Regions from separate parts of the Micromonospora sp. AKA38 genome, predicted to be linked through region 1. Evidence: riboswitches for the same ligand, from Rfam matches in the RefSeq annotation. Region 1 holds a riboswitch; each other region holds the start of a gene.

Region 1 (3,270 bases):
TCGCCGCGGTGACCGCGAGCCCGGCCCCGGCGGCCACGCCCAGCAGGTACGGGTCGGCCAGCGGGTTGCGGAAGACACCCTGGTAGCAGCCGCCGGCAAGGGCGAGCAGCGCGCCGACGAGCAGACCGAGCACGACCCGGGGCAGGCGCAGCTCGGTGACGATGGCGACCTCCTGCTCGGTGAGCCCGCTGTCGAGGTGTACGCCGGGCAGCAGGTTGAGCAGTTCCGCCGCGACGCTGCCGGGCGGCAGGCTGACCGGGCCGAACGAGACGCCGGCCACCAGCGCGACGAGCACCGCCACCAGCCCGGCGAGCAGCCAACGTGTGCGCAGCCCGGCCGGCCGGGCCGGAGCGTCGGCGTGTGCCGCGCCTCGGCGGGGGTGCGGCAGCCGGCCGGCCGGCCGGGACGCGTCGGGCGTCCCGGCCGGCACGGGGTCCGCCGGTCGTACGGCCACGGTCAGGCCGGAACCTTGGCGGTGGCGTCGACGATCGCCTTCAGCAGCTCGACGACGCGCGGGCCCCAACGCGAGGCGATGTCGTCGTCAAGCGCCACGACCTGGTTGTTCTTGACCGCGGTGAGGCCGGCCCACCCGCTGCGCGCCTTGACCGTGTCGGCGCTCTGCTGGCAGCACTTGGTGTCGGCCAGGAAGACGAAATCGGGGTTCGCCTTGACGATGACCTCCTGGGAGAGCTGCGGGTAGCCGCCGCTCTTGCCGCCGGCGTCGGCCGGGTCGGCGATGTTCTCCAGCCCGGCGAGCGCGTAGATGGTGCCGATGAACGTCTTGCTGGTCGCGGTGTAAAGCTCCGGGCCCAGCTCGTGGTAGTAGGTCAGTTTCTCGGCGCGCTTGGGCAGGTCCTTGGTGAGCGCGGTGATGTCGTCCTTCATCTTCCGCACCACGGCGTCCGCCTCGGCCGGGTGGCCGGTGAGCTTGCCCAGGTCGGTGAGCTGCCGGTACGTGTCGTCGAGCGTGGTCGCGGCCGGGGTGAGCAGGACCGGGATCTTCAGCGCGACGAGCTGGCTGGCGATCTTGTTGGTGTCATTGGCGATCACCACCAGGTCGGGGCTCTTCGCGGCGATCGCCTCGGCGTTCGGCTGGTAGCCGGAGAGGTCGGTCTTCGGCGCGTCCGCCGGGTAGTTCGACTGGTCGTCGACGGCGGTGACCTGCTTGCCGGCGCCGATGGCGAAGAGCATCTCGGTCGAGGTCGGCGACAGCGAGACGATCTTCTCGGGGCGCTTCTCCAACGTCAGGTTGCCCACGCTGGCGGGGAACGAGCCGCCGGACGCGCCGGTGGCGGGGGTGTCGGTCGAGGTCTTCTCGGCGCAGCCGCCGAGCAGCAGCACGCCGGCCGCGAGCGCGGTGGCGAAGAGCCGAGGGGTACGTCGGGTCACAGGTCCTCCTGTCGGTCGAGGAGCGTGGTGCTTCGCCGACAGGGTGGGAGGGCCCGTCCGCGAGGCGCCCTTCCTCGAAGGCGCGTGTCGCGACCGGGCGGCAGGCGACCTGGCTCGTCCCACGTCCGTCGGCGCCGGCGGGAGGCCGACGCCGACCGTACGGGGCATCACAGTTGCGGGACAGCGCCGGTTTCGCACCGGCTTCGCTGTGGCACGGTCGGTGCCACCGTAGCGCACGACCAGCGAAGATCACCCGGACGGGCGGGGTGGGCGGGGACCCCGGTGGGGGTGGGGCCGGGGTCCCCGCCGCCGGGTGAGGTCAGCAGTACTGGCTCTGCTTGCCGATCGCCCGGTACGGGCAGTCGGCGTACTCGGAGAGCGTCAGCACGGCGTCCCGGTTGCGCGAGGTCTGCGCCGGGATCACCTCGTCGGGCGGGTAGAAGCCGCCGCCGGAGGCCGAGCCGGGGTACATCTCGAACGTGTACGCCCAGATCTTGTGGGTGCCCCACATCCAGTCGATGCTGGTGCCGTCCGCGATGTAGAGGTCGCTGGACTGCTCCGGGGTGTAGCCGTTGCTGGCCGCCATCTGCTGGCCGATGGTGGCGAACGTGTTGTACTGGTCGGCGTTCATCCCGGTGGCGGTGTTGCTGTACGTGTAGCCGTACGGCCAGAGCACCAGCTGGGAATAGGTGTGGAAGTCGATGTTCGCCTTGATCTGCTGCACCCCGCCGACGACCCGGCTGTTGACGAAGTTGCGCAGCGCGGCGGTCTCCGGGGCGGAGAAGGCGGACGGGCCGCGGTAGGTGTCCGACGACTTCGAGCTGGACGAGCCGCCGCAGCAGCCCCACTGGTAGCTCCAGTTGCGGTTCAGGTCGGTGCCGACGTACGTGGAGCCGCTGTTGGGCTGCCGGTTCTTCCGCCAGGAGCGGTAGGAGCCGGTGGCGATGTCGTACTCGCTGCCGTCCGGGTTGACGGTGGGCACGATCCAGATCTCCCGGGAGTTCACGATGTTGGTGATCCGGGAGTCGGTGCCGTAGTTGTCGGTGAACAGGTTGAGCAGGTAGATCGCCATCTCGACGGTCAGGTGCTCGCGGGCGTGCTGCTGGGCGTTGAACAGGATCTCCGGTTCGCTCTCGTCGGTGCCGACGTTGTCGGAGATCTTCACGGCCATCAGGTCCCGGCCCTGGTAGGACGTGCCGATGCTGAGCTTGCGGGCGATGCTCGGGTGGTCGGCGACCACCTGGTTGACCACCGCGGTCAGCTCGGCGTAGTCGTGGTAGTTCGAGTCGGCGGGCGGGAACGCGTACGCGGTCGCGCCGCCGGCCGGCGCCGGGGCGACGTCCTTCTCCAGCCGGAAGCCGAGCCGGGTGATCGCGTTCGCCTCGGCGGTGGTGGCCGTGACGTGCAGCACGCCGTGTTCGGAGTAGTCGATGGCGGCGCCGGTGCGGGCGACCGCGGTGCGGTCGGCGACGGTGCGTGGGCCGAGCACCCGGTAGGCGACGGCGGCCGACTCGCCGGCCCGGTCCGGGTCGGGGCGGGCGGCGGCCGGCCCGGCGGCGGCGGTGACCAGGATCAGGCCGACGGCGGCGACGAACGCGAGCCGGCGGCGCAGCGGGGACGTGCGGAGGGCCATGGACAACCTCCTCGGGGTACGGGGAGATCCCGTTGTCCGCACACTCCACCAGCAGTCACATGGTCATATCAACATTCGTCGTTGTCACGTACCATCCCGACCTGATCCTCACGTCGGCAATGATTTTCCATGGCTGAACATCTGGCGAAACTTCCCGCCAAGGACGACAGTGAACGGCAACGATGCCGTTTCCCCGTGGAGCTGCCATGTTCGGAAGACCCCTGCGCGCGGTCGCCCTCGCCGGCCTG
Region 2 (3,270 bases), on a different contig from region 1:
GCCCAGGTGCACCACGGCGTCCGCGCCGAACCCACCGTCGGCGACCGGCGCGGCGAGCCAGCGGTACGCGGCCAGGTAGTGGTGGCTGGGCGGCAGGTCCGGGTCGTGGTAGATGGCGATCGGGTTCTCCCCGAAGCCGCGCGGCGGCTGGATCAGCAGCACCACGTTGCCGAAGCGCAGGCCGGCCAGCACGATGTCCCCGCCGTCGGTGTACAGCTCGCCGGGCGGCTCTCCCCAGTGCTCCCGCATCCGCTCGCGCAGCGCGGCGGGCAGCTCGTCGAACCACCGTCGGTACGTGCGCCCCGGTATCCGGGCCTCGGCGGCGCGCTGCTGCTCCGGGGTGAGCCACTCCACGTCGTGGCCGCCCGCGGCGATCAACGCGTGGATCAGGGCGTCGCCGTCGTCGGGTGGCGGGGCGTCGCCCAGGTGGTAGCCGGCGTCGGCCATCGCCGCGAACAGCCGGACGGCGGAGGCCGGGGTGTCCAGACCGACCGCGTTGCCGACCCGGGAATGCTTGGTCGGGTACGAGCTGAGCACCACCGCGACGCGCTTGTCGGCGGCGGGCACGTGCCGCAGCCGGGCGTGGCGGACCGCGATGCCGGCCACCCGGGCGGCCCGGTCGGGGTCGGCGGCATAGACCGAGAGCCCGTCGGCGTCGATCCGCTTGAACGAAAACGGCACGGTGATGATCCGGCCGTCGAACTCGGGGATGGCCACCTGCATGGCGGCGTCGAGCGGGGACAGTCCGGCGTCGCTGCCCGCCCACTGCTCGCGGGTGCTGGTGAGGCAGAGGGCCTGGATCACCGGCACGTCCAGCGCCGCGAGGGCGCCGACGTCCCAGGCGTCCTCGTCGCCGCCGCCGGAGGCGTCAGCGGCCACCGCTCCGCCGGCGGCGAGCACGGTGACCAGCAGCGCGTCGCACCGGCCGAAGAGTCCGAGCGGACCGGCGCCGGCGGTCAACCCCCGCAGCGAGCCGCAGAAGATCGGCAGCGGGTTCCCGCCGGCGGCCCGTACCGCGTCGGCGAGCACGTCGACGAAGCCGGTGTTGCCGGCCAGCGCGTGCGCCCGGTAGAAGACGATCCCCACGGTGGGCCGGCCGGGGACGATCTCCGGATCGCCGTGCACGCCGTAGGCCGGGGTGGGCGCGGGCGGGTCGAAGCCCTCGCCGGTGAGCAGCACCCGGTCGGACAGGAACCGGGCCAGCCGGCCCAGGTTCGCCGGGCCGCCCTCGACCAGGTACGCGAGCGCCTGGGTGACCACACCGGACGGCACGGTGGAGACCGCCATCAGCTCCGCGTCGGGCAGCGCCTCACCGCCGAGCACCACCGTGGGGACGCCGCTGGCCAGCACGGCGGCCAGCCCGTCCGGCCACGTCTGCCGGCCGCCGAGCAGGCGTACGACGGCGAGGTCGACGCCGTCGACGAGCGCGGGCACCGCGTCGGCGTCGACCCGCGCGGGGTTGGCGAGCCGGTAGTCGGCGTCGCTGGCGCGGGCGGCCAGCAGGTCGGTGTCGGCGGTGGACAGCAGCAGGATGCGCACGAAAAACTCCGGAGAGTGACGCTCGGGGTCGCGCGAAGGCGACCGGGGCGAAGCGGGATGGGAGCGGCGTCAGCGGGTGCGGCGACCCACGGCGCGACTCACCGGGACGCGGGTCGGCGAGCGGTCAACGCCGGCGGCACGCGCCCCGACCGAGGGGGTCCACGGTCTCGGGTGCGCCGGCACGACCGGCGGCGTGGCGGGCGACGGGTGCGGCGGAGTGTCCACCGTGCGGATCATGGCGATGTTCGTCGATGAAAGAGATGCCGTGCGTCATCGGGTCCTCCTCGGGTGTCCACGCCCTGGGGTACGTCCGACGGCCGAAGTATCCTGGCTTCCGGATCGACGCTCACCCCCGGCCTTCCAACCGCACGCACACGGCCGTGACTCGCGAGGGGGGATCACTCCCCGGTGACAGTGGCGGGACCGCGCCGGAATCACACCGGCTTCCTTCACTGCCGTCAGGCCGCGAATGCTGCCACACCTCCCGACCCCGGGTCAACGCCCCTCCCGCCAGGGGTGGGCGCGACCCAGCCATCGAAACGTGTTGATCGACCTCGCCGGGTCGGGCGCCGTCACGACACCCGGGCCGGTGGCCCTGCCGCGCGATGCCGGCCGGGCCACCGGCCCCAGCCCCGGTGGACAGACGTCAGCCCGTGACCGATCCGGGGTTCCAGCGGTCGTGGTGGATCGCCGTGCGCAGGGGGCGGCGGTGGCGCCAGCCGTGTCGTTCGAGATCGGGCACCGCTTCGAGGTGGGTGACGGGGCCGAGGCAGAGCCAGGCGACGGGTCGGATGCCGGCCGGAATGGCGAGCAACCGCTGGAGGAACTGCTCGCGATAGAACGACACCCAGCCGAGGCCGAGGTTCTCGGCGGCGGCGGCCAGCCAGAGGTTCTGGATGGCCAGGCACACGGAGTACAGGCCGGCGTCGGCGATGGCGTGCCGGCCCAGGACCGCGGGGCCGCCGCGGTCGGGGTCGTAGGTCACCACGATCGACAGCGAGGACTCCATGATCCCGTCGATCTTGATGCGGGAGAACCGGTGGGCCGCCTCGGCGTCGAGAGTGGCGGCGAACGTGTCACGCTCGGCCCGGACGTGCCGGTGGAACGCTTCGCGCAGGTCCCGGTCACGGACCAGGATGAAATCCCACGGCTGGGACAGTCCGACACTGGGCGCGGCGTGCGCCGCAGCCAGCACCCGGTCGAGGACCCCGGGGGCGAGGGGCTCGCCGGTGAACTGGCCGCGGACGTCGCGGCGGCGGTGGATCACGTCGTAGATGTCGCTGATCATGGGCAGGCTCCCGCTGCGCTCATGCCCCACCCGGGTGGGGCCGATGACGCGAGGCCGGTCTTCGGACTCCCAGATCAACACCGGTCCGCCCGCCTTCCCAGCCGGTTCGGCCAGTGACTGCGCACACGTGCGCGTGGGCGGCAGTTCCCTGGTCACCGCGGCGGGCCCGTGCCGGAGTCACACCGGCTTCCCGATTCTCCCCACCACCGGGTGGGGCACCTCGCAACAGTTCATGCCGCCCGGCACAATACCCGAAGTGGGGGCCGCGCCCGTGGCGGGATGGAAAGCCACAAGCGGTCATCCAGCGGCTCACGGCCGGGGAACCGCCGCCGGCAGCGCCGATCGCCTTCCCGCGAGCCTTCCCGATCCGGTTGTCCGGTGTCTTGAGTGATCTCAACGAATTTGGGAAGGTCAATTCGTTGGCGACAGTCAATCCGGGAATG
Region 3 (3,270 bases), on a different contig from region 1:
GGCCCAACCGGGGCCGGCCCGGCTCACACTGCCCACACCGACCGGACCCCACCCGGTCGGCACCGTTGCGCTGCACCTGGTCGACCGGTCACAACCGGACCCCCTCGCCGGGCCGGGACGGTATCGAGAGCTGATGGTCAACGTCTGGTATCCCGCCCGGGACGTGTGGCGGCACCCGCGCGCCCCGTGGATGACCGCCGCGTCACTCCGCGCGCTGCTGGGGTCCACCGGGTTCGATCCCGACGCGGTGCGGGCGCCGCTGACGGCCGGACACGAGGGCGCGCCGGTGCGACGTGCCGCCCGTCGGCTGCCGGTGGTGGTCTACTCGCACGGCGCGGGCAGCCACCGCTCGGACACCACCATCGCGGTCCAGGAACTCGCCAGCCACGGATACGCGGTGGTCACCGTGGACCACACGTACGACGGGCCCGTCGAGTTCCCGGACGGCCGGGTGACCGTGCGGGAGGACGCGTACGACTCGACGCCCTGGACCTACACACGGGACGTTCGGTTCGTGCTGGACCAGATCGGCGTCCTCGCCGCCGGGGGCAACCCCGACGTCGACCGCCGGCCGCTCCCGGTCGGGCTGGGCGCGGCGCTGGACCCGCACCGGATCGGCATGTTCGGCTGGTCGAAGGGGGGCACCGCGACCGCGCTCACCATGGGCACCGACCCGCGGGTACGCGCCGGACTGAGCTTCGACGGGCCGATGCTGTCACAGCCGCGGCCCACCATCGACCTGGACCGGCCGTTCATGCTGATGACGGCGGAGTACACGCGCGTCACCGAGCCCGCCGTCGCCGAGTTCTGGTCGCACCTGCGCGGCTGGCGGCTCAACGTTCAGGCCGCCGGCGCGCTCCACCAGTCGTACGGCGACAACCAGTGGCTGGTGCCGCAACTGGCGCGGGTGATCGGGATGAGCGACGAGGAGCTCACCGGCTGGATCGGCACCCTCGACCCCGCCCGCGCGGTACGCATCCAACAGGCGTACCCGTTGGCCTTCTTCGACAGGCACCTGCGGCACCGGGGTCACCTGCTGCGCGGCCCGAGCCGCTCCTTCCCCGAGGTGTCGTTCGTGGCCTGAGCCGATCGGTGGGCGGCGGTGTTAAGCGGGGCCCCCTCCTCTACCGGAGGCGTTAACAAGGGGCCCCGCCTTCACCTCCAGCGGTGAGACGCAGCCGACACGCCCGACGCGACATCTGGTGTTGCCCACCGGCCATCGCCGCCATATATGGTGTCCCCGCAGCTGGTTCGGCCGCGCCTGAACGGCGCGGCCGAGGCAAGAGGGAACCCGGTGGAAGTCCGGGACTGCCCCGCAGCGGTGAGTGGGAACGACCGCCGTCATCAGCACTGGGCCACCGGCCTGGGAAGCGACGGCCAGTAGGCGACCTCGTGTCACGCCCGCGAGTCCGAAGACCTGCCAGCGCGCCGTGCGCTGCCGCGCGCGGCGGTCGAAGGTCGCGCGGGACGACCGACGCCAGCAGCCGGGCCGGTCCTGCGTGCCGTGCCCGTTGGCGTTCTCCCGCCGGCCGAGACCATCGGTGACAGCGAGGGAGAGGTCATGACGGTCGTGCGGGAGAGTCAGCGGTCCGGTGCCACCGGGCCGGAGCAGCGCCGGCTGGCGATGCGGGTCCGCAAGCGGGACGGCGACACCGAACCGGTCGACGTCAACCGGATCGTCCGGGCGGTCGAGCGCTGGGTCGCCGACCTGGACGAGGTCGATCCGCTGCGGGTCGCCACCAGGACCATCAGCGGGCTCTACGACGGGGCGAGCACCGCGGAGCTGGACCGGTTGTCGATCCGGACCGCGGCGGAGCTGATCGGCGAGGAGCCGCAATATTCCAGGTTGGCGGCCCGGCTGCTGGCCGCGTACGTGGCCGAGGAGGTCCGCGGGCAGCAGGTGACGCGCTTCAGCGAGTCGATCGGGTACGCGCACGGGCTGGGGCTGATCGGTGACGACACCGCCGCGTTCGTGGCCCGCCACGCCGGTGAGCTGGACGACGCCGTGGACCCGGCCGGTGACCTGCGGTTCGAGTACTTCGGACTGCGGACCGTGGCGGACCGTTACCTGCTGCGGCACCCGGAGTCGCGGCTGGTGGTGGAGACGCCGCAGTACTGGCTGTTGCGGGTGGCCTGCGGGCTGTCGCACACCCCCGCCGAGGCGGTCGGTCTCTACCGGCTGATGTCCAGCCTGGCCTACCTGCCCAGCTCCCCCACGCTGTTCAACTCGGGCACCCGGCACACCCAGATGTCGTCGTGCTTCCTGGTGGACTCGCCCCGCGACGAGCTGGACTCCATCTACGAGCGCTACCACCAGGTGGCGAAGCTGTCGAAGTTCTCCGGCGGCATCGGCATCTCCTGGTCCCGGGTGCGCGGCCGGGGCGCGCTGATCCGGGGCACGAACGGGCGGTCGAACGGCATCGTGCCGTTCCTCAAGACGCTCGACGCCGGGGTGGCGGCGGTGAACCAGGGCGGCCGGCGCAAGGGCGCGGCCTGCGTCTACCTGGAGCCGTGGCACCCGGACGTGGAGGAGTTCCTGGAGCTGCGGGACAACACCGGCGAGGAGTCCCGGCGGACCCACAACCTCAACCTGGCCAACTGGATCCCGGACGAGTTCATGCGCCGGGTCGAGGCGGACGAGGACTGGTCGCTGATCGACCCGTCCGACGCGCCGGAACTGCCCGACCTGTACGGCGAGGCGTTCGACGCCGCGTACCGGGCGGCCGAGAAGAAGGCGGTCCGCACGGTCCGGGCCCGTGACCTGTACGGGCGGATGATGCGCACGCTCGCGCAGACCGGCAACGGGTGGATGACGTTCAAGGACGCCGCGAACCGGCTGTCCAACCAGACCGGCGAGCCGGGCAACGTGATCCACCTGTCCAACCTGTGCACCGAGATCCTGGAGGTCAACGACGACGCCGAGACCGCGGTGTGCAACCTCGGTTCGGTGAACCTCGGCGCGCACGTCACCGCCGACGGGGTCGACTGGGAGAAGCTGCGGGCCACGGTGCGTACCGCGGTGGTGTTCCTGGACCGGGTGATCGACATCAACTACTACCCGGCCGCGCAGGCGGCGGCGTCGAATCCGCGCTGGCGGCCGGTCGGGCTGGGACTGATGGGCCTCCAGGACGCGTTGTTCACGCTGCGCCTGCCGTTCGACTCACCGGCGGCGCGGGAGCTGTCCACCCGGGTGCAGGAGGAGATCCTGCTGACCGCGTTGGAGACCTCCGCCGGGCTGGCCGAGCGGTTCGGGCCGCATCCCGCGTACCC

What was found. A riboswitch is a leader RNA that binds a small molecule or an ion and turns the genes downstream of it on or off. The one in region 1 is predicted to bind cobalamin.
Region 2: another riboswitch for cobalamin. It lies ahead of cobN (cobaltochelatase subunit CobN); the one in region 1 lies ahead of TPA0908_RS29860 (ABC transporter substrate-binding protein).
Region 3: another riboswitch for cobalamin. It lies ahead of TPA0908_RS25545 (ribonucleoside-diphosphate reductase subunit alpha); the one in region 1 lies ahead of TPA0908_RS29860 (ABC transporter substrate-binding protein).

The regions. Positions count from the first base shown of each region.
Region 1 is NZ_BNEI01000007.1:552,149-555,418, forward strand. It holds gene TPA0908_RS29855 (FecCD family ABC transporter permease) at 1-388, opposite strand, end outside; gene TPA0908_RS29860 (ABC transporter substrate-binding protein) at 457-1,389, opposite strand; cobalamin riboswitch at 1,472-1,640, opposite strand; partial or broken gene TPA0908_RS29865 (M14 family metallopeptidase) at 1,712-3,022, opposite strand; gene TPA0908_RS29870 (C39 family peptidase) at 3,229-3,270, shown strand, end outside.
Region 2 is NZ_BNEI01000004.1:364,876-368,145, reverse strand. It holds gene cobN (cobaltochelatase subunit CobN) at 1-1,539, opposite strand, end outside; cobalamin riboswitch at 1,860-1,989, opposite strand; gene bluB (5,6-dimethylbenzimidazole synthase) at 2,186-2,827, opposite strand; cobalamin riboswitch at 2,863-3,065, opposite strand.
Region 3 is NZ_BNEI01000005.1:1,933,249-1,936,518, forward strand. It holds gene TPA0908_RS25540 (alpha/beta hydrolase family protein) at 1-1,084, shown strand, start outside; cobalamin riboswitch at 1,231-1,439, shown strand; gene TPA0908_RS25545 (ribonucleoside-diphosphate reductase subunit alpha) at 1,562-3,270, shown strand, end outside.